4 regions of the Paenibacillus sp. 1781tsa1 genome follow, and region 2 is predicted to be linked to each of the others. Evidence: riboswitches for the same ligand, from Rfam matches in the RefSeq annotation. Region 2 holds a riboswitch; each other region holds the start of a gene.
The links. Region 2 has a riboswitch for cyclic di-AMP ahead of NKT06_RS07150 (HAD family hydrolase). Riboswitches for the same ligand answer to the same signal wherever they lie in the genome.

Region 1 (5,268 bases), 1.5 Mb from region 2:
CCCTATGTGTGCTGGCCGGAGGGATATGGATCACTCTGGGTTATACTCACTCAACACATTCCGAATTGCCCACACTTGCCCCGGAATCGGGCAAGCCTAAGGCAAAAGCCCCAACGCCAGCACCTCCAGAAAGTGTACAGACCCCCACTGCCGAAGTGTACAGCAACCGTGTTGTGGAATATCACATGGATGTAAAACTGATCGAAGGGAACGTACTGGAAGGGACTCAGACGATTACCTGGACACATCCAGGTAAAAAAACCGTCAACGAGCTTTACTTTCATATGTATCCCAACGCCTTTTCTTCTGCTGACACCACCTTTATGAAGGAATCCGGTGGAAAGCTTCGGGGTGATGTCATGCCTACCAACGGTTATGGCTCCATGAACATTACCGAAATGAAAACGGAGGACGGGCTCTCTCTGCTGCACCGGATGCAGTATGTACAACCAGATGACGGAAATATCAAGGACACTACCCTCATTAAAGTACGCTTACCCAAACCCGTCAAAGGCGGAGAAAGCATTACACTCCACACCCGATTCCAAGTGAATCTGCCAAAGATTTTTGCCCGGATGGGAACTGCTGATGATTTTGTCATGGCAGGTCAATGGTTTCCCAAATTAAGTGCCTATGAACCTGTGGGCAGGCGCGGACGGACAACGGAAGGCTGGAATCTGCACCAATACCATGGCAATTCAGAGTTTTACGCCGACTTCGGTATATATAGTGTGCGTATTCGAGTGCCTGAAACATACAAAGTTGCTGCTACCGGATTTCCAACGCAACAAGCCGTGGTGAAGAACGGAGAAAAAGTCTATCAATTCTATGCCGATGATGTGCATGATTTCGCCTGGGCAGCTTCGCCGGATTTTGTCTACGCCGAGGAACCCTTCTCTGCACCCAATGTGCCTGGTGTACGAATCAAGTTATATTTAGATCCTGCTCATCAGGATCTGAAAGAACGTTATTTCTACGCCGCGAAGGCCGCACTAGCCAATTATAGCAAATGGTTTGGCCCCTATCCTTACGCTACCTTATCCATCGTTGTTCCACCCAAAGCGGGGAACGGTGCTGGAGGTATGGAATACCCTACGCTAGTTACGGCCTTTGGAGCTGATGACACTACTCCAGGTTATGACTTGGAACGTACCGTAGTCCACGAGATCGGACACCAGTACTTCTACGGCATGGTTGCCAGCAACGAATTTGAGGAAGCCTGGCTGGATGAGGGGTTCACCTCTTATGCAGAAGACAAACTGATGGAGCAGGAATACGGATTGATTCCGAATCTGCCGGTACAATCGGGACTGATTACGTCTCCTTCATCCTTAACGCAAGAATCCTGGAAGTTCGATTCACAGAATGAGTATGCAGCCAATGTCTACACACGTGGCAAGCTTGTATTGCTTGGTATTGAACATCAAGTCGGCACAAAAAAGATGGAACGCATTCTCTCTACCTATGTAAAGAAGTACCGCTTCAAACATCCCACTTCAGCTGATTTTCAGAACGTTGTGGAACAAGTGACCCGCACTTCCTGGTCTGATTATTTTGACCAATACGTCTATGGTAATGGAATGGCTGACTTTGCTGTAGAGAAGATTCGTGTTACGCCTGTACAGAAAGACGGTCAAACATTGTACGAGTCATCCGTGACGATCGCCAAAAAAGGCAGTGATTACAACGCCGTTCCTGTTCGAATTGCTTTTGAAGACGGACATATCCTCACCAAGCAATGGGATGGCAAAGAAGATCGCATTACCTATAAATTAACGCACACATCCCCCGTATCCTGGGCCATGACCGATCCCCTATACACGATCGTGCTGGAGAACCGCCATATGAACAATTTCCTGAAATCCGGACTGGATGAGCAGGCAAAATCCCGCTGGAGCATGAGTGTAACCAAACTAATAGAAGCTATATTCGGAGGTCTGTCATGGTGAGGTGGAAACGGTGAAAGCGAAAATACGTGAAGGCTGGTTTCTCGTCCGTCAGCATATGTTCATTGCCGCACTCTTATTTCTTTATCAACTCATTTGGGGATATTTCTTCTATCGAATGGTACAATCAGCAGTCGTCCCGCTACTCCTGCGCTATCCAGATTCTGATGCTGGGGAGCTGAGTACACTTTTGTTCAAAATGGAAAGTCAACTTAACTTGTCTACCCATCCGGAGGTTCATCGTTATCTATGGATCCTGGGGGGCATGCTGCTGGTTCGCATGTTGATCAGCCCCCTCATTCAGGCAGGACTGCTCTACTCACTTCAGCACTTTAATTCTACAGAAGAGCGCATCCCATTCGTCCGGGGAATCAAAAAACTCTGGAAACCGATGATGCTGCTGCACACCATACGTACATTATTGATACTTCTACCCGCCTACTGGCTTATACCGAAGCTCTACTCGATTCTCATGGACGGATTTCATTCCCTTCAATTACTTTTGCCTGGTATACCTTATGTTGCTGCCTGGATTGTATATAGTTGGATTATCCACCATGCCATCCTCTACATGCAGTTCGGTGTGTCGGCACCAGAAGGAGAAGGCGGGGCTCACGGCACCCTCAAAGCACTCTGGATTGCACTGCGTCATCTTATCGCCGTTATCGGCATTGCACTCCTGCTGGGCGGAATCCACCTGCTCGTCTTTGGGGCATTCACTTCAGGCTCATGGTTATTAACGGGACTTACCGGACTTATACTACAACAGACGTATCCACTTGCCAGATGTCTATTGAATCTGTGGAAAATATGCAGCCATTTCCGATTATGGCAGTCCAAAATATCCAAAGGTGAGAGCACATAGTTTAAAAATTGTTACCATCACATGTTAAACTCATGGCCTAATATGTACTTATAAATAGGCAAACCTCAACCTTTCCCCGTCAAAGGTCGAGGTTTTTTTTGCTAAATTTGTTGCTAAACGTTGCCAAAGCCGTACTCCTCTGTTACAATAATCGCAGTGAGTTTTTAGTAACAACTTTGTAATCTTTACATTCATATTTGTAACTACTTAAAATTAAATCGTCATTTCTTGATTTCGCAGGTGCATAACTAGCATAGCCAAATTCCTGGCACCTGGGAAGCGGGGGAACCAGTTATGGGTGAATTGATCTTGCTACAGAGGGATCATAGGGGACCTTCAACCGAATCCTTAAGCTAACCTCGCAGGCGTTGGAAGGGGAATATCTCTTGTTCAAGAAGAAATTAACCGCAGCTGTACTTAGCATCACATTTGCATTATCGCTTGGTGCAGGTAGCGCATTCGCAGATTCAAAAATGGATAAAGTAATTGATTCAGCAATGGGAACTACATACAAAAGTGGGGGAACAACGCTTAACGGCTTTGACTGCTCCGGATTTACACGGTATGTATTCGACAAGTTGGGTATTGATTTGGCACGCCAATCCAGTTCCCAATTCGACATGGGTGATTCCGTATCCCGCATGGAAATGAGAGCTGGCGATCTGGTATTCTTTAATACAACAGGCAAAGGCGTATCACATGTAGGAATCTTTGTAGGGGATGGAAAGTTCGCACACTCCTCTTCTTCCAAAGGCGTTACGATCAGTGCATTGAGTGAAAACTACTGGGCCAATCGTTATGTTGGCGCTAAACGGATTATGAGCACGGACGCATATGAATCACTGGCCCTTGACTAGGGACAAGCTGAGCAACATGATGCTGTAACCATTAACCATACTGGAACGAAGCAAGAAGCATAACAGAACCGCCCGGTACATTCTCCGCAGGAATGTATCCGGCGGTTTTTTTGTGCTTCCATCCTGATTCATCTTGCAAGTTACCCTCGGGGCTATCCTGCGACATAACAGGCTCATTTTGCGTTCGTTCGTCCGTGCCCTTATGATGTTTTTACCCATCCTGTTATAATATAAACGAAATTAACGGAACTTTTGTTTCATTTTTTTCCTGGTAAGGGTGACTTGCTAAATGAACTGCTCTTTTGTAGAGTGGACAAAGAGTTCTGTTTCAATGAAAGGAGCATGCAAGTGTATGAAGGAAGCCCCTGTGACGTTCCACGTTGTACCCATGCGAGAAGAACATGCGGAGCTTATCTGCAGTTGGCAGTATGATCCGCCTTATAATATCTACAGCTGGCTTCCCTGGGAGCAGATGAAAGCACTGGAAGTGGAATTCGGAGATGCACAGCTGCGGCAAGAGCAATATGCGACCGTCCTGGATCAGAACGATCGTATATGTGGATTTGCTCAATACTTCCCACTTCAAGGGGTAACTCGGATTGGCCTCGGCATGCATCCAGAGCTGTGTGGTCAGGGTCAAGGGACAGCTTTTGTCACGGCCATTGTACAGGAAGCCATTCGCCGAAATCCGAAGAATGAGATCGATCTGGAAGTGCTCACTTGGAATGCTCGTGCCATTCAAGTCTATCTCAAAAGTGGATTTGTCACTCAGGATACATACGAACGACAGACCCCGAGCGGCTTAAAGCCCTTTCACTGTATGGTTTATGAAGGGCCTCGTGATTAAAATCGATTGCAAAACAACCTAATTTGCGCCTTGTTATGTGATTAGTTCAAAAATTTCCCACAAAATGCTATGATGTCAGTACAGGTTCCGTTATAATGATATGGATAGTTTCAGGTTAGATGATCTTTCATTCTGGAGGGGACATAAGGGATGCACAAATGGATCATGAGCGGAGTATTTTTTGCAGCATGCGCTTTAGCTATTGTTTTAATGTTTACGCTTCCAGGGAAAGAAGAAGTGGCTGAAGAAGCCAAGCCAACCATGCCGGAAGTCACATTGGATGCCGGACAGGCTGAAGCACTGGTGAAAGCCAATTGTATCTCCTGTCACGGGGATCAGCTTCAGGGTGGCGTAGGACCCGCTCTGGCTAACATCGGTAGCCAGGATGATCTGGAGAAGATCTACACTACGATTGTCAAAGGTAAAGGTGGTAGTATGCCTTCCTTCAAGGGCAAACTGCAGGATGAAGAGATTGCCAATATCGCCATGTGGCTGTCAGAGAAGAAATAATCTCTGCATGCACATAACAAAGAGGCTCTTAATTCCCTTTGGGAGAATAGGAGCCTCTTTGTTATGCCAATTATTCGGCGTCTGCCGCATGCTCGGCCAGAAAGGCCTCCACTTCACGTGCGGATGGCATCCCGGACTGGGCGCCGAGCTTCGTCACGGATAACGCGGCCGCACCCATGGCGAAGCCTACGGCCGCGTCCAACGTCTCACCGCGCGCGAGGGCTACCGCCAACGCGCCGTTGA
Region 2 (5,268 bases):
GCTTCCGCGCATTGGAAACACTCGTCATTGTGCTGATGGCCACCATTGCCCTCTGCTTCGGAATTGACCTGTTCCTGGCAAAACCGGATATGGGCGGTGTTCTCCATGGTTTTGTACCCAATGTCGAGATTCTGCAAAACCCTGCTATGCTCTATATTGCCATTGGTATTATAGGAGCAACCGTGATGCCGCATAATCTGTATCTGCATTCTTCCATTGTGCAGACGCGTCAGATCGAACAGACACCACAGGGTAAAAAAGAAGCTATTCGTTACTCGACCATGGACTCTACAATCGCGCTGACACTCGCCTTGTTCATCAATGCGGCCATCCTGATTGTATCAGCTGCTGTATTCCATAGTGCCGGCATGACGCAGGTTGCCGAGATCTCAGATGCCTACCACTTGCTGACACCCCTATTAGGGACTACAATCGCAAGTATCCTGTTCGGTGTAGCGCTGTTAGCATCAGGCCAGAATTCTACCCTTACAGGTACACTCGCTGGGCAGATTGTTATGGAAGGTTTCCTCAACATTCGGATTCCCTCTTGGCTGCGGAGACTGGTCACACGTCTGATCGCCATCATCCCGGCAGTAATTGTCACAGCAATTGCAGGAGAACACGGCACAGAAGAACTGCTCATTTTGAGTCAGGTTGTGCTGTCGCTTCAATTACCTTTTGCGGTAATCCCTCTGGTGATGTTCACGAGTGATAAAAAAAGCATGGGTGCATTCGCCAACAAATTGTGGCTCAAAATCATCTCATGGCTCATTACAGCAATTATCGTTGTGCTGAATGTATATCTGCTCATTCAAACGATCCGGTTATTCTGATCTCGTTCTGATCGACTAAATACTAAAAAGGCTGATCAACTCCGGTATTCAATACCAAGTTGATCAGCCTTTATTGTTGCAGTACAGCAACGCGTTTCTTTTTGCAGTAAAACTCTAGCTCTAACAAACAATCATCTAATCCTGATTGGGTATCAGTAAAGGCAGAAGTTGATCCAATGAATCCACAGTCCAATCCGCGCGTTCGTCATCCGATCGGTCTGGCTGGAATCTTCCGTAACCCTGCATAATTCGAATCGTACGCATGCCCAGCTTCCGGGCAGGAATGATATCGTTATCAATCCGATCCCCGACCATGACGGCTTCCTCCGGCGCACAACCTGCCTGTTTCAAGGCTACAGCGTATAACTCTGGATCTGGCTTGGACACCCCTTCTTCAGCCGAGCAGGCCAGAACATCAACATACTTCCGCAGTCCGTAACTCTCCAGTCTTTCTTCCGTTCCAGGACTCTGATTGGCAATAATGCCAATGCGATAATACCGCGACAACTGCTGAAGAACGGAATCCGCTGAAGGAAAAGGACGTTCAAGATCTTTTTGAAACTTCAGCTTGTCCTGAATCTGTTTCTGATGTCCCTCGTCTTCAATGAATGTGCGAATCGCCACCCTCATAGGCCATTGCTCATATTTCTGGTAACAGTTCGCGAACAGTTCACGTACTGCCTCAATCTTCACCGGATACCCCAAAGCACTGGCTTCGCGGACGAACTGTCCGATAATATCATCAACCGGCTCCCATTCGTCCACCAGCGTATCTCCAACGTCAAAAAACAACCACTTTAATCCACCCACATCCGGCACGCCAATTCCTCCTTGTAAGCCACAGGCAATCTAAGAGTTCGTGTTCACCTTTAAAACCATAAAAAAAAAGACTCACCATCTTGCATGAGTCTCCTCAAATTTCCGTTTATCGATACTTTCAATTATAACAGGCACCTTACACCTGAGCAATCAGAAGCTATGGCATTAACCATTGAGGAGAAAGCCGACCTCTCCGTTAAGCGAATATACAATCCGGTCTGCACCCATTCCCCGATAGATTCCCTTCGGATGGCTTTGCTCCGTAATGACGCACAGGGATTTCGATGTCCATGATCTACAGATCTGTAAATAACGACAGGTCAGGTTCAGGCTGTTCTCGAAAATAAACACGTTGCCCACACTGCCCTGCGGCAAAAACCATTTTTGAGCTGCAGCCGTATTCATGCGAATGACATGCTCTACTCCGATTCTACGGAGTCTGCGCTCTTCCCCTGCACTGTTGGTTAGAACGGCAAACGGCATTTTTTTGTACATCAGCAATTTGATAAATTTGCGTCCTGCTTCATTAGGAGCAGTCACTAAGATCATCTCAGTATCCATCATTCGTTCCTCCCTTGGCGTGAAAAGACAACAAAAAAGAAGCGTGGGGGACCAAGGCCTCCCGAACGCTTCTTAAAGAATCCATGGCGAAAACGCCATGAACCAGCGTACGGCTTGTTGCCTCTCCCTTTAACGCTTACGAGGTTAGCTGACGGATTCGGGCGCGAGAGTCGCCCTATTTCCGGCTGTCACCGGAAAATTCACCCCATGAATGCCTACTGTCCAAGACAGCGCATTCCGTTGGTTCCCCCGTTTCCCACTCATGAATGAATGGAAACTCAGCGATTAAAACATCGTTCGTATATCTTAAGTTAAGATCGAGCGATATTATCGTTTGTTTCGTTTTTCAAGTACAATTTAGTTTAAATTGAAATTACGTTATGAATCATACACCCGTGCCATGGCGGTGTAAAGTCCGGACAGATCACCGAATCGGCAGATTTTCGCCATTATTCATATATAATAACGCTTACAATATGGTTATACTCTATCCACCTCTTCAAGGCTATCTAATTCTCACTCTGGCGAAAATCACTTCGCAATTCATTCACGCAATCTGCACAACTTGCCTGTTTTGATTCATTTAACACCATATAAGTTTTGCATTAATTAATTGCAACCAATATAATAAGAGATATCAGATGATATCATGGAGGCGATTGAGATGACAGTCTACGATTACAAAGTGAATACCCTTCGCGGTCAAGAAGTTGAAATGTCCGACTACCGTGATAAAGTGTTACTGATTGTGAATACGGCAAGCTCATGCGGACTTACTCCTCAATTCAAAGGTCTGCAAGAACTGCAAGACAAGTTCCAGGATGCGCCATTTGAAGTCCTTGGTTTTCCAAGCAACCAGTTTGCACAGGAAAAAGGATCTTCCGACGATATCGCCGAGTTCTGTCAGATGAATTATGGCGTAAGCTTCCCGATGTTTGAGAAAATTGATGTGAACGGCTCAAGCGCTCACCCTCTCTTCCAGCACCTTAGCAAAGAAGCACCCGGCCTGCTCGGCTCCAAAACAATCAAATGGAATTTTACCAAGTTCCTCGTGGATCAGAACGGACAGGTAGTTAAACGTTATGCTCCCAAAACAACACCTGACAAAATTGAAGAAGATATCAAGAACTTGCTGCAAAAATAATACATCGGCCACCATAGCTGGAAGGGAAGGTACAATCGTCCCCCGGTAATGGATGGCCTTTTTTTCTCAAACCTTGATGTCAGACTGTTCAAAAAAGTAAAAAAAGAAGCTTTCCATTAATGGAAAGCTTCTTCTTAATCGTTCATATGATGCGGTCGAGAGGACTCGAACCTCCACGGGCATACGCCCACTACCCCCTCAAGATAGCGTGTCTGCCATTCCACCACGACCGCATGTCGTAAATAATCGGCAACAGAATTGATTATACCGGGTTCAGAACTAAAAGTAAAGTGTTTTTTAAACCTTCTTTTTGGGTAGGCATTTTCCTCAAAAAACGCATATTCTCGTCATGTTTATCCATGAACTGCATATCATTAGATTCGATCCCCTCTTTTTTCGGCTAGAGCCGATTTTGTTGATTCATTATATATAGTCCTCCCTGCGACTAATAACTTACATTATGAGTAATATAAAATAACACATATAATTGAATTTAGATTTAATACATTAAATTCCATCAATTCTATTGACAAAATGCGGACATTTATGGGATGATAACTATCATATAATTCGGATTTTCAAATATAAAGCAAACAAAAAGGAATATAAATGTCATTTAACATGACATTTAACGAACACAGGAGGCGAATGATTGTGAACCGTGGGAATAAGCTGCTCGATTATGTCAAACTGCTTGATTCCTCTATTCAGGTTGGAGGGTTTACCCATTCCTTCGGCATGGATATCCATATCAGGGAGGGTACCATTCGTAATGCTGAAGATCTCGAATCATTCATGCGTTGTCAGTTGCATCCCAGCATTGTTCGTCTTGAAGGCATGGCCATCAAAGGCATCTATACCGCAGCAGATCACAAAGATACATGGCGGATAGCTCTGATCGACAAGCTGGTCCATGTTCAGCGAACTCCTGGAGATCTCAGAGAACAAGCTGCCGCCATGGGAAAACGATTGATCAGACTGGCACGCGCTCTGCACCCCTGGATTGATTTCAGCCAGCTCGAACAGATCTTCGCCAAATACGATTCGGTTGGCTGCCTCTCCACTGTTCACGCCTGGATTAACCACCACCTCGACATCCCGGTCGAGGAGGCGGTCCTTGGTTACCTGCATTCAGCCATGAATGCCTGCATAACCGAAGCCTCCAAAGTCATTCCCCTGAACAACGATACAACCAAAGATCTGATCGTCCGCCTGGCCACGGATCTTGAGAATGAATGGAATACCGTCAGCGCCTCCGCTGCGGATGGACTGGCACAGCCAACCTCGATGTCCATGAAATCATTTTTCCCCAGTTTCCATATGCTTGGAGCTGGACTTCATGCCTACAGGGCCTAGTTCTCTTCCTCATCAAACCTCCCCTCATTCAGACAAACTAAAAAACACGCGGCAACTTCCTTGCCGTCGTGTTTTTTGTCATTTTATTTGTTTATTTAACGTATTTACGCCATTAAACATCACAAAATACACTTTTTTCCGTCTTTTTTAATTGTTAGATGACGCATTTACGTATATAATGAAATATACAGCTCGCATTTCTATATATTCTACATGAAGAAAGGGCGACTGAATACTACATTCTAACCAGGGGTGAACCCTTTTGAACAAGAACAAGAAAAAACCAGTTACTCCGTTCGGATGGGCCATCAAACGACGGCTAACCGAACTACAAGTGGACCAGAAGACCTTTTGTGAACAGCACGGCATTCCACCCTACCGTCTATCCAATCTCATTCACGGCACACGCAAAGCAACCCGATTCAGGCACATGGTCGCTGATATTTTGGATATTCCAGATGAACTGAGATAAGATTTCTGTCAAAGGAGGGTCCCATCCATGAGACATGTTACATCCGATCTGGAAAGGCTGTCGTTCCAGTCCATACGTCACCA
Region 3 (5,268 bases), 660 kb from region 2:
CCAAATTTGTACGTCCTGGCTATCTCAGAGTGGATGCAACCAAGAACCCGGATACGAATACATTCGTCTCTGCATACAAAGGTGATAACAAGGTTGTTGTCGTGGCAATTAACCGTGGAACTTCGGCCACAAGCCAAAAATTCGTTCTGCAGAATGGTAATGCCTCCACTGTGTCCTCATGGGTTACGGACAGCAGTCGCAACCTGGCAAGCGGGGCTTCGCTTACCGTATCCAATGGAGCCTTCACGGCACAGCTCCCGGCTCAGAGCGTAACAACGTTTGTTGCCAACATTACTGGCGGGAATAACGGCGGGAATACAGGCAGCGGTACTACTTATGAAGCAGAGACCGGAACGACACTTACGGAAGCTGCCATTGAAACGATCTATCCTGGTTACACTGGCTCCGGGTATGTCAACTTCAACGCAATGACTGGTTCAGCCATTCAATGGAACGCTATTAACAACACGATTACAGGCACCAAAAATGTAAAGTTTCGTTATGCGCTGGAAAGCGGAACCCGTAACCTCGACATTTTTGTTAACGGAACCAAAGTCATCAGCAATGAGCCTTTTCCGGCAACGGGAAGCTGGTCCACTTGGGTTGAAAAAACAATACAGGTCCCCATGAACACGGGGACCAATACATTAAAAGTTGTGACCACCGGAACGGAAGGACCCAATATTGACAGTATTAATATTACCGCAGCGCAATAAACGATCCGTTTGGCTGATGGAAGACCATTTGTTGTTCATGCACCCAAGCCCTAACCTCTTGGACTCTCAAGTTCTAACGTTAGTATTTCAATCAAAAAATGCAAACAAAAAAGACTCCTTAAGCATTAGCTTAAGGAGTCTTTTGATTAGATGCGGTCGAGAGGACTCGAACCTCCACGGGGGGTTAGCCCACACGGACCTGAACCGTGCGCGTCTGCCAATTCCGCCACGACCGCATATTGTATCTCCGTGATTAATCTCGGCGACAAGAAATAATATATCATGCGGCACCTATCATGTCAACACTGAAAATAATAACATTAAAGCCCGAACCAGACATCCATGTCGATTCGGGCTTTACCTTTAACTACTCATCGTTTGGTTCATTAAAACGAAGGTATACTCAAACTACAGCTTGGAAGGCCAGTTGCCATACCATGCGTAGCCGCCTCTTCTTTCTTTATCAATATCACTTAATTTGTATTTAACTACCCCGTCACGACCAATAAAGATGGGTTTATCCGTTCCGATCTCATAGAAGCGTGCCCAAATCGGTGCCGCTTTGGAGTCAGCGATGATTTTGCTATCTCCATTTGCTCTTTCATACTTGTAACCCGTAATTTTCACCTTGTTAAACCACTCCTCCGCTCCTTTGATGGAGGCGGTAATTTTAGCGTTGGCAGGTCTCGTTTTCAGGAATTTAACAATCGTTACACTCTCTCCAGCCGTCAGCGATGGTACCTCGTAGATTCTTGCGCTCGCTGGTTTAAGAGAACCAGAATCATGTTGTTGTCCCCATGCTGTCAGCTTGCCGCCCGAAACGACTTGTGTATTCAGAATCGCCTCTACACCTTTGGCAACTGAATTTTTACTGCGATTAGCAAGTGTATTGTCGATAAACGAGAAATCACCTTTGCGTGCTGCTACTTCATCGAGCATAATCATTACATTAATCATGGCATCGTCATTGTAAGTAATATGCTTGTGATATCCGGAGCTTTGGTAGACTTGTGGCCATCCGCCGTTTGAATACTGCATATTGATCAAAAAGTTGATTCCTTTGATTGCAGCTGTGGAGTAGCGTGGATCATTCGTCTTTTTAAATTCCTTCGCCAATCTTCTAATTTCTGAGTATGTAGCCTTGTTGTCAATCGTGGACTTCGCCCACTCTCCACTTGTTTGTTTATAATCTTTTCTCCAACCTCCATCCGGCAGTTGGTTCTTCAAAACATCTGAAATACTCGCTGTAGTACCCGATGCATCAGCAGCAGATACCGTCCCTACAGGGAGAACTGCAATTCCAACTGTTGAGAACACCATGGCGCATGCCAGGACAAAAGTAACTATTTTCTTTGCTTTCAAATGTAACACTCTCCCATGTTCATTGTAATAACGTCCACAATTCTACCTTACCTATAAGACCAGTCCTCAACCTCCTTAATTTGAATATATAACACAATAAAATCAATTTTCATCCAATATGTGGATTGGATAATCAGATAATATGCAAAAAATCGATTACTGTCAATATATGCAACTTAATGAATATAATCTCTTAAATCCTACATAACGGAATAGTTCTTTTAACTCATGACAAACCTATTTATTTATCCAAATTCGTCTCAAACGAATCAATAATGACGTTTTTGTCATGAATGATACCCAAACTTGATCTCTTCTTTCATGGAAAAACATTAATTCCGCTAACATTGAGGTATTACGAAGGGGTTTAAAAGGGTTTGACAATTACGCATTTATGCAATATAGTTTCAAATAGTTACAAAAACTTAATTATTCATTTGCCGAGTTTCAGATTTGAAAACGGGGGAACCATTTTGGGTGAATTATTCTTATACATAGGAAATATAGGGAACCTTCTACCGAACCCTTAGCTAACTCCGTAGGCATCGAAGGGAGAACATTGATTTTGAAAAAACTGATTATCTCCATTTTTGGAGCGGCTGTACTATTTACATCCGGGGCAACAAGCACAGAGGCAAGCAGTATTAACTCCGTAGTGAACAACATGACAGGTATACCTTACAAGTGGGGTGGCACGACTCTGGCCGGCTTCGACTGTTCCGGGTTTATGAGATATATTTTCAACAAATACAGCATTGAATTGCCACGTACTTCGCAACAGCAAGCCAAAGCAGGTACTCCGGTAGCCAAGAGCAATGTTCGGACAGGTGATCTGGTGTTCTTTAATACAACAGGCAAAGGCATTTCACATACAGGGGTGTATATTGGCGGCGGACAATTCGCTCACGCCTCGAGCAGTAAAGGTGTAAGCATCACTAAGTTATCGAATCCATACTTCAATGACCGCTACGTGACAGCACGTCGGGTAACTGGACAGTTTATGTATGATAAAATGTTGGGTAAAATGTAGGTATGATATCAAAGAGGAGGCTCCGGATCAACCCGGAACCTCCTCTTTTGTTTGGCTTCCTCTTTATGAGAACAGTTCTTTGACTACCTCCATCTGCACTTAATGGAGCGCCTTTTGCACTCGCATCGCGCCCTGAGACAGGGCGTGTCCGCCTCCTACAGCTCCCGCCACGGCTACGGTCTCCATGATCTCTTGATCTGTAGCACCCTTGGCACGAGCTTCTTCTACATGGTAGAAGGTACATACCTCATTGTTGGCAAACAATCCAATGCCGAGCGCAATTAGCTGTTTTGTCTTGGCATCAATCACGCCAGGTTGGAAACATTCTCCTGTAAACTCATGATACGACTTTACCACACCTGGCAGCACATCGCTTAATGCTCCAATCTGATCCTTGTAGGCATGAACTTTATCATTCATCAATGTCATGTCTTGTAGCACACCCTCTCGGCTATAGTTACAGAATTTCCTCACTGTACCTATCTTCTCTCCCGAGTGAGTCAATTATGCCAAGAAATCATGGTAATTCCAAACATTTATACGCCCCTACTTCTGACATAATGATCGTTGTTACTCACCAAGTGGACTTTGCCGCGGTTCGCTGAACAACTGATAACGGTAACTGCGATCCAACTTGACGACACGTCGATTCTGACGACGGATAAGTACCTGCTCGCCATCCCAGGCAACTACAATCCCGGTTACATCGTTAGATTCCAGCTCGTCCCGTACTACTCTGACTTTTTCACCTGACAGACGCAGGGCGTCCAATTCTGTATCACTAATCATGTTCATGGCTCCTATATTCCAAATTTATTTATTTACAAAAAGAGACCTAAATGAAAAGTCATTTAGGTCTCACGTGACTGTATTGGACTGTCATGTCATTCGAAATTATGTCCCGACTGAAAGTTACCGCTGCGCGTGCTCTTTGCTGTCGTTCTTCTCGAACCAAAAATCAAGCACTTTGGCGGACATCACACGTTCTTCAAGGTACTCCACTTGATGCGGTGTAAATTGTTCTTTCCAAGAGAAGGACAACTCTTCGCACAAGCCTACAATCGTCAGTAATTCTGACCAGGCAACATAGCGTTTGTACCAGAAAAATTGAGGATGTTCAATCATATAGGGATAAAGGTCATCGAATTCCGTATGTTTACAATCCAGGGCACGTTCAAAATGAACTTTCGATTCCGCCAGCTTATCATTAAAGAATTGTTCTGTTGCCGGTTGGTTCCCCATGGTGTTGCCTCCTCTCCCTAACATAACCCCATTATAAATGAAATTCGCGGTCATGCAAAGGCATAGTTCAAAAAATAGGCCCTATTCCTTTAAAATGTCACATTTCGTTATCGTCAAATTGTACCGTTCCATCGTTCAGCGAACGAATGCGTACCAAGGCTTCCACCGGAATACCCTGTTCACGAATCGTGCGTGCCCCTGCCTGAAAACTTTTCTCGACCACAACGCCGAATCCGACGAGTTCCGCACCGGAACGCTCGATAATTTTGATGACGCCACGAGCGGCATCTCCATTGGCAATAATATCATCAATGAACAAAATACGGTCATTCTCATGAATGAACTCGCGAGATACCATAATGTCAGTTACAATTCCTTTGGTAAAGGACGGTACGCGCTCACAGTAGGCATCAGGATCAGCTAGAAGTGTTTTTTTGCGACGGGCGAATACAAGTGGCACCCCAAGTTCATAGGCTGCGGCAAACGCAACCGGAATCCCTGAGGATTCTACCGTGATTACCCGAGTCACTCCACTTTCACGAAAACGGGCTGCAAACTCACGTCCCATCTCCATCGTTAATGCAGGATCAATCTGGTGGTTCAACAGACCATCCAGTTTCAATACTTGATCTGAGATAACAACACCCTCTTGTAAAATTCGTTGTTTCAATAATTCCATGATTTGACCTCCCAAGCCTATCCTATGAGGTAAAAGTATCATATATCTATCTATAAGTTCAAGCGAAATTGCCTGGGCGCTGTCCTTGAGACACAATTCAAACCACAACTCATTATCGATTGTCATGACTTTCGTGGGTCAAGCATACCTTGTACCATGGTACCCGCATGTCCAAACTATACAGGGGCCTGAGAGGGGAAACACATGAAACAGGCATTTCGGGTGCTGCAGATCGCATT
Region 4 (5,268 bases), 1.6 Mb from region 2:
TCTTACCTTACCTTTCACGGAGCAGAGCATAGTCGGTTCTCACATTCACTAGGTGTTTATGAGATTACACGCAAGATTATCTCTCAATTTGAAAGAAGTCATTATTCGGATTGGCCGAAGGAAGAAAAGATTGTAGCTCTGTGTGCAGCTCTACTTCATGATCTCGGGCATGGGCCATTCTCTCACTCCATCGAGGAAGCTTTTGACATGAATCACGAAGATTGGACTTGTCGCATCATTACAGGTGATACCGAAGTAGGGGCGATCTTAAGACGGTATGCTCCTGATTTTCCTGAGAAGGTCGCATCTGTCATTCAAAAGACGTACGAAAAGCCGATTGTGGTGAACTTGGTGACCAGCCCGCTTGATGCAGACCGAATGGACTATTTGCTCAGGGATGCTTATTTTACAGGTGTAAATTACGGCACGATTGACCTTGATCGCATCCTTCGGATGCTGCGTCCCTATCATGGACGGATTGTAGTCAAGGAGTCAGGTATGCATGCTGTGGAGGATTACTTAATGTCTCGGTACCAGATGTATTGGCAGATTTACTTCCATCCGGTAACCCGTAGTTCTGAAATTCTATTACGGCAAATATTCAAGCGAGCAAAAACACTCATACAGCATGGTTTTCAATTTCGCTTCATGATAGATCCACTCCCTCAATTATTTGGAGGAGAATTATCCGTAGATGAATATTTGCAGTTGGATGAAGCCTTAATTCAGACGGCATTTACGCAGTGGCGCAAGGAGGACGATACTGTTCTGAGTGAGTTATGCGAACGTTTTATGGATCGCAAGTTATATAAGTATGTAGAGCTCGAACAGGTCGACTTGACAATGATGGAAGAGATTCGGGAAGCTTTTGTACAGGCAGGCCTCGATCCCGAATATGATCTTGAAATTGATTTTCCTTCGGATAATCCGTATGATGTTTTTCGTCCAGATGAATCCACGGATAAGCAGATTCTTCTTCTCGATCGACAGGACAATTTACGTGAGTTGTCAGAAGTCTCTGACATTGTCCGTTCCATCAGCGGGCTTCACCGAGGGAAACATCATTTGTATTACCCGCAAAACAAGGTGGATGCGATTATTCACGAATTACCGTCACATATACGCCCCTATTTCTTGTAATCGTGTGGGTATAATCCAATGAAGAATTTCGATATCAAAAGACTTTCTAAAAGAGATATTTTTCATGATACAGTAATCTGCTTTAATGGGGAGTATATGTAGATCGACATAATTTTGTAAATGTAAGTAGGTAAAAATAGCACATTCAGCAATATGTAGATCAGATTATCCGTATATCTTCTATATATAGTAGTTGTGAAGAAACAAACGTAATGATGTAACACAAAGATGACTCAAAATGTTTTATGTATGAGTCAATGAAATATTGAGATTCACAAATTGGATTATTAAAAGAAGAAAGTCGTTATTCGACATGAAGGGAGAAATAAACATGATGCTGTTCGACACACACACACATCTGGATGCACCACAATTCGACGAGGACCGCGAGGACATGATTCAGCGTGCTCTGGATGCAGGAGTTGGTCGCATGATCAACATTGGCTTTAACCGGGAGACGATTCCAACCACAATGAAACTCGCTGAAACGTATGACTTTATATATGCAGCTGTAGGGTGGCATCCCGTAGATGCGATCACGATGCAGGATGGTGATCTGGAGTGGATTGCATCTTTATGCAAGCATGAAAAAGTGGTAGCCATCGGTGAGATTGGATTGGATTATCATTGGGACACTTCTCCGAAGGAAGTACAACATCGCGTATTACGACAACAAATTGCTTTGGCGCGTGAAGTGAATATGCCGATTGTCATCCATAATCGGGATGCACATGAGGATATCATACGAATTTTGCGTGAAGAGAAAGCGGGTGAAGTTGGTGGTGTGATGCACTCGTTCTCGGGAAGCTGGGAAACAGCGAAAAATTGTCTCGATATGGGTTTCCATCTCTCCTTTGGAGGACCGATCACATTCAAAAATGCAAAGCAACCCAAAGAGGTACTTGAGAAGGTTCCTATGGACCGATTTTTCATCGAAACCGATGCTCCATATTTGACACCTCACCCTTATCGTGGGAAACGAAATGAGACAGCGCATGTACGTCTGGTTGCAGAGGCAGCTGCGGAAATTAAAGGCATTTCGGTGGAGGAAATTGCTGCAATAACAACCAAAAATGCCATGGAACGATTTGGAATTCGTTAAAAAAACGAGCAAATGAGGTGAAAAAGGCAGGTAAGCGGAGTTAATTTGCCCTTTGATCCAAATAAATCAAGAATATTACAATATTTTAACCAAATATTCAGAAAAACGTACTTGATCAACGCTTTACAACATGCATCAAAACAGGATATCATCTTTTCAGTGAATTGTTGTGCGGAAAATTGGACAGATGTTCGGGGGATGAACAAAGGGACACTTTCCGATGAAACAACATTACTTTCATGAATCAGTCTCGCTGAGTCTCCGTTAACGGAGAGCGGGGGAACCAATAGGGCTTAAACATCGGTGTATTTGGCCGATGCGCAACGTTCGCTGACCCAAAAGCAGCGAAGGGAACTGCGAAGCCGTATTTGATTTCTTCTTTGGGTCTCGGGGTGAATTCAAGGGCGTCCGCCATGAGCGGGTGACCCAAGATAGGGCGGCTCTCTTTCGCCCGAACCCGACAGCTAACCTCGCAAGCGGAAAAAGAGAGGCAACCTCGTGCATGAATTTCCGATATTCAAAATCATTCGGAAGCCACGAAAGAGTTCCTCTTACACTCTTTCTTTGGCTTTTTTGTTTTTGAATAAAAGAAATGTTGTCATCATACGGTAGGTATTCAGGAGGATGACATCATGTTGCGAAGATTGATTCATGGTGCAGAACCGATCAGTTGGTCCGATCTGTGTTCTGTAGAAAATTTGGTATAGTCACGTCAAAGACATCATGCGTTACTTTAGACGGCGAGGCTATGAAGGAGGACGGAGAAGTGGGCACATTCCAACCAGAAGAGACCCATGAGTCACGATCATCCAGTAAGTCTTTCGCGTTGCGGTGGAAGCATGAGAACATGCGTCAAATGGCATTGATCGCGATTTTCTCAATTGCGCTTACAATCATGATCTTGTTAGTCGTTTACGGTCAGGCCGGGAAACAAATTTCACTGGTTATTGATGGCAAAGCTCAGGTGGTAGAGACTCGTACAGGAATGCTTCAGGAAATGCTGGAGGAGCAGTCGATCACAGTCAGCCCTCACGATAAGGTATCCATGTCCATGAACGGGGCGATTACAGATGGAGACCGAATTGTTATTGAGCGGGCCGTTCCAGTTAACATTACGGCAGACGGAGACACCAAGACTCTGTATACAACGGATTCATCGGTAGAAGATGCAATTCAAAAATCAGGTATTCAAGTTGAAAGTAATGATAAAGTGTATCCGGCGCTTGGAACTTCGATCAAAGCAGATATGAAGATTCGTGTAGTGCGCGTAACAAAGCGTACAGTGGATGTAGAACATCCGATTGCTTACAAAGTAATTAAAACGGCTGACCCTAGCTTGTACAAAGGGGATAACCGTGTCGTTGTGAACGGCAAAGAAGGCAAACTTGTACAGCACATCGAAAAGGTATTTCAGGATGGAGAATTGGTCTCCAAAAAAATGGTCGGCAAATCTGTCGCGAATAATCGTGTAGATAAAGTAATTGCTGTCGGAACCAAAGCAAAACCGGTCGTGAAAAAACCAGAGATTCAAACCGTATCGGCTCAGACTTCAACAACCAAGAAGGCTACAACAACGAACTCGAAGAAAACATCTGCCTCGGGCAGCAAAGTGATTACCGTATCCGGGACTTCTTTTAAATACTCCAAAGTACTTAAAAACGTATCCATGACGGCCTACTCTTCCGAAGAGCCTGGCATTGGAACTAAAACTGCTTCTGGTACTCGTGTAACGGAAGGACGCACCATTGCGGTTGATCCCAAAGTCATTCCAATTGGCTGGTGGGTATATATCGAAGGTCTGGGATTCCGTCGTGCGGAAGATACAGGCGGTGCCATTAAAGGCAACAAGATTGACGTATATTATGACAGTGTGAAGCATGCCCTGAATTTTGGACGCAAGAAAGGCAAGACGGTCTACGTGATCGGTCCGGTGAAGCCGGAAGCGAACTAAAATCGTTTTACTTTGAAATGGGAATGCTATAAAATAGTTGCATGAATGATTCATGCGGAATATGCGGCGGAGGGGTCTGAATTCAGTCTCCCCCGCCGTTTGGCAGAGAAGAGGATATTCCTCTTCTTTTTGCGTTAGAAAGGAAGAAATGGAACATGATAAAAGAAGTCATTGTGGTGGAAGGCCGTGATGATACGGTAGCCATCCGTCGGGCCGTGGAAGCCGATACAATAGAAACAGGCGGATCAGCCATCAACCAACGCATTCTGAAGCGGATTGCGCTTGCTCAGGAGAGACGGGGAGTCATTGTACTGACAGATCCAGATCATGCCGGCGAACGTATTCGTAAAATTATTGCGAATAAGGTGCCTGGTTGCAAGCATGCTTTCATTCCGGAAGCCGATGCAACGCGCAAAGGGGACATTGGGGTGGAGAATGCCTCACCGGAGGCGATCCGTCATGCTCTGGCACGTGTACATACTTCATACGAAGGCGCTCCTAGCCTGATCGATTGGGAGGACCTGATCGCGGCAGGACTTATTGTGCATCCGCAGGCTGCTGCACGTCGCATGGAGATGGGCAATCTGCTGGGTATCGGATATTGTAACGGTAAGCAGTTCCACAAACGTCTCAGTGTATTTCAGATTACACGGGAAGAGTTCTCTACAGCATTAGCGCAAATTGAACGTGAAGGATTGTGAGCATATGAAGGATATGGAAGAGACGATAGAAATTGCAACGCCCAAACGAACCAAAGAAATTATTCAAAGACACGGATTCTCATTTAAGAAAAGTCTAGGTCAGAACTTTCTGATCGATCAAAATATACTGAACAAAATTGTTAATGCAGCCGATTTGGACGAGTCCAAGGGCGCTCTAGAGATCGGCCCGGGTATCGGGGCTCTTACGGAACGACTGGCCCGGGTAGCCGGTCCTGTCACAGCTGTAGAGATTGATCAGCGCTTGATTCCCATCCTGGGAGAAGTGATGCAGCCTTATTCCAATGTACGAGTGCATCATGGCGATGTGCTGAAGCTTGATCTGGCTGAACTGTTCCATACTGATTTTGCATCGG

Region 1: another riboswitch for cyclic di-AMP. It lies ahead of NKT06_RS00535 (C40 family peptidase); the one in region 2 lies ahead of NKT06_RS07150 (HAD family hydrolase).
Region 3: another riboswitch for cyclic di-AMP. It lies ahead of NKT06_RS10340 (C40 family peptidase); the one in region 2 lies ahead of NKT06_RS07150 (HAD family hydrolase).
Region 4: another riboswitch for cyclic di-AMP. It lies ahead of NKT06_RS00155 (resuscitation-promoting factor); the one in region 2 lies ahead of NKT06_RS07150 (HAD family hydrolase).

Annotation. Positions count from the first base shown of each region.
Region 1 is NZ_JAMYWY010000001.1:108,001-113,268, reverse strand. It holds gene NKT06_RS00545 (M1 family metallopeptidase) at 1-1,949, shown strand, start outside; gene NKT06_RS00540 (hypothetical protein) at 1,960-2,811, shown strand; cyclic di-AMP (ydaO/yuaA leader) riboswitch at 3,057-3,194, shown strand; gene NKT06_RS00535 (C40 family peptidase) at 3,198-3,668, shown strand; gene NKT06_RS00530 (GNAT family N-acetyltransferase) at 4,021-4,515, shown strand; gene NKT06_RS00525 (c-type cytochrome) at 4,666-5,025, shown strand; gene rbsK (ribokinase) at 5,096-5,268, opposite strand, start outside.
Region 2 is NZ_JAMYWY010000001.1:1,627,593-1,632,860, reverse strand. It holds gene NKT06_RS07160 (Nramp family divalent metal transporter) at 1-833, shown strand, start outside; gene NKT06_RS07155 (HAD family hydrolase) at 969-1,652, opposite strand; gene NKT06_RS07150 (HAD family hydrolase) at 1,818-2,216, opposite strand; cyclic di-AMP (ydaO/yuaA leader) riboswitch at 2,332-2,507, opposite strand; gene NKT06_RS07145 (glutathione peroxidase) at 2,878-3,357, shown strand; tRNA gene NKT06_RS07140 (tRNA-Leu) at 3,508-3,590, opposite strand; gene NKT06_RS07135 (urease accessory protein UreF) at 4,012-4,713, shown strand; gene NKT06_RS07130 (XRE family transcriptional regulator) at 4,976-5,185, shown strand; gene NKT06_RS07125 (nitrogen regulation protein NR(II)) at 5,213-5,268, shown strand, end outside.
Region 3 is NZ_JAMYWY010000001.1:2,283,967-2,289,234, reverse strand. It holds gene xynC (glucuronoarabinoxylan endo-1,4-beta-xylanase XynC) at 1-716, shown strand, start outside; tRNA gene NKT06_RS10350 (tRNA-Leu) at 868-952, opposite strand; gene pelA (pectate lyase) at 1,125-2,087, opposite strand; cyclic di-AMP (ydaO/yuaA leader) riboswitch at 2,507-2,638, shown strand; gene NKT06_RS10340 (C40 family peptidase) at 2,644-3,108, shown strand; gene NKT06_RS10335 (carboxymuconolactone decarboxylase family protein) at 3,208-3,537, opposite strand; gene NKT06_RS10330 (hypothetical protein) at 3,679-3,897, opposite strand; gene NKT06_RS10325 (hypothetical protein) at 4,021-4,350, opposite strand; gene NKT06_RS10320 (xanthine phosphoribosyltransferase) at 4,448-5,029, opposite strand; gene NKT06_RS10315 (YkvI family membrane protein) at 5,234-5,268, shown strand, end outside.
Region 4 is NZ_JAMYWY010000001.1:30,461-35,728, forward strand. It holds gene NKT06_RS00145 (HD domain-containing protein) at 1-1,140, shown strand, start outside; gene NKT06_RS00150 (TatD family hydrolase) at 1,472-2,242, shown strand; cyclic di-AMP (ydaO/yuaA leader) riboswitch at 2,484-2,737, shown strand; gene NKT06_RS00155 (resuscitation-promoting factor) at 3,009-4,193, shown strand; gene rnmV (ribonuclease M5) at 4,349-4,894, shown strand; gene rsmA (16S rRNA (adenine(1518)-N(6)/adenine(1519)-N(6))-dimethyltransferase RsmA) at 4,899-5,268, shown strand, end outside.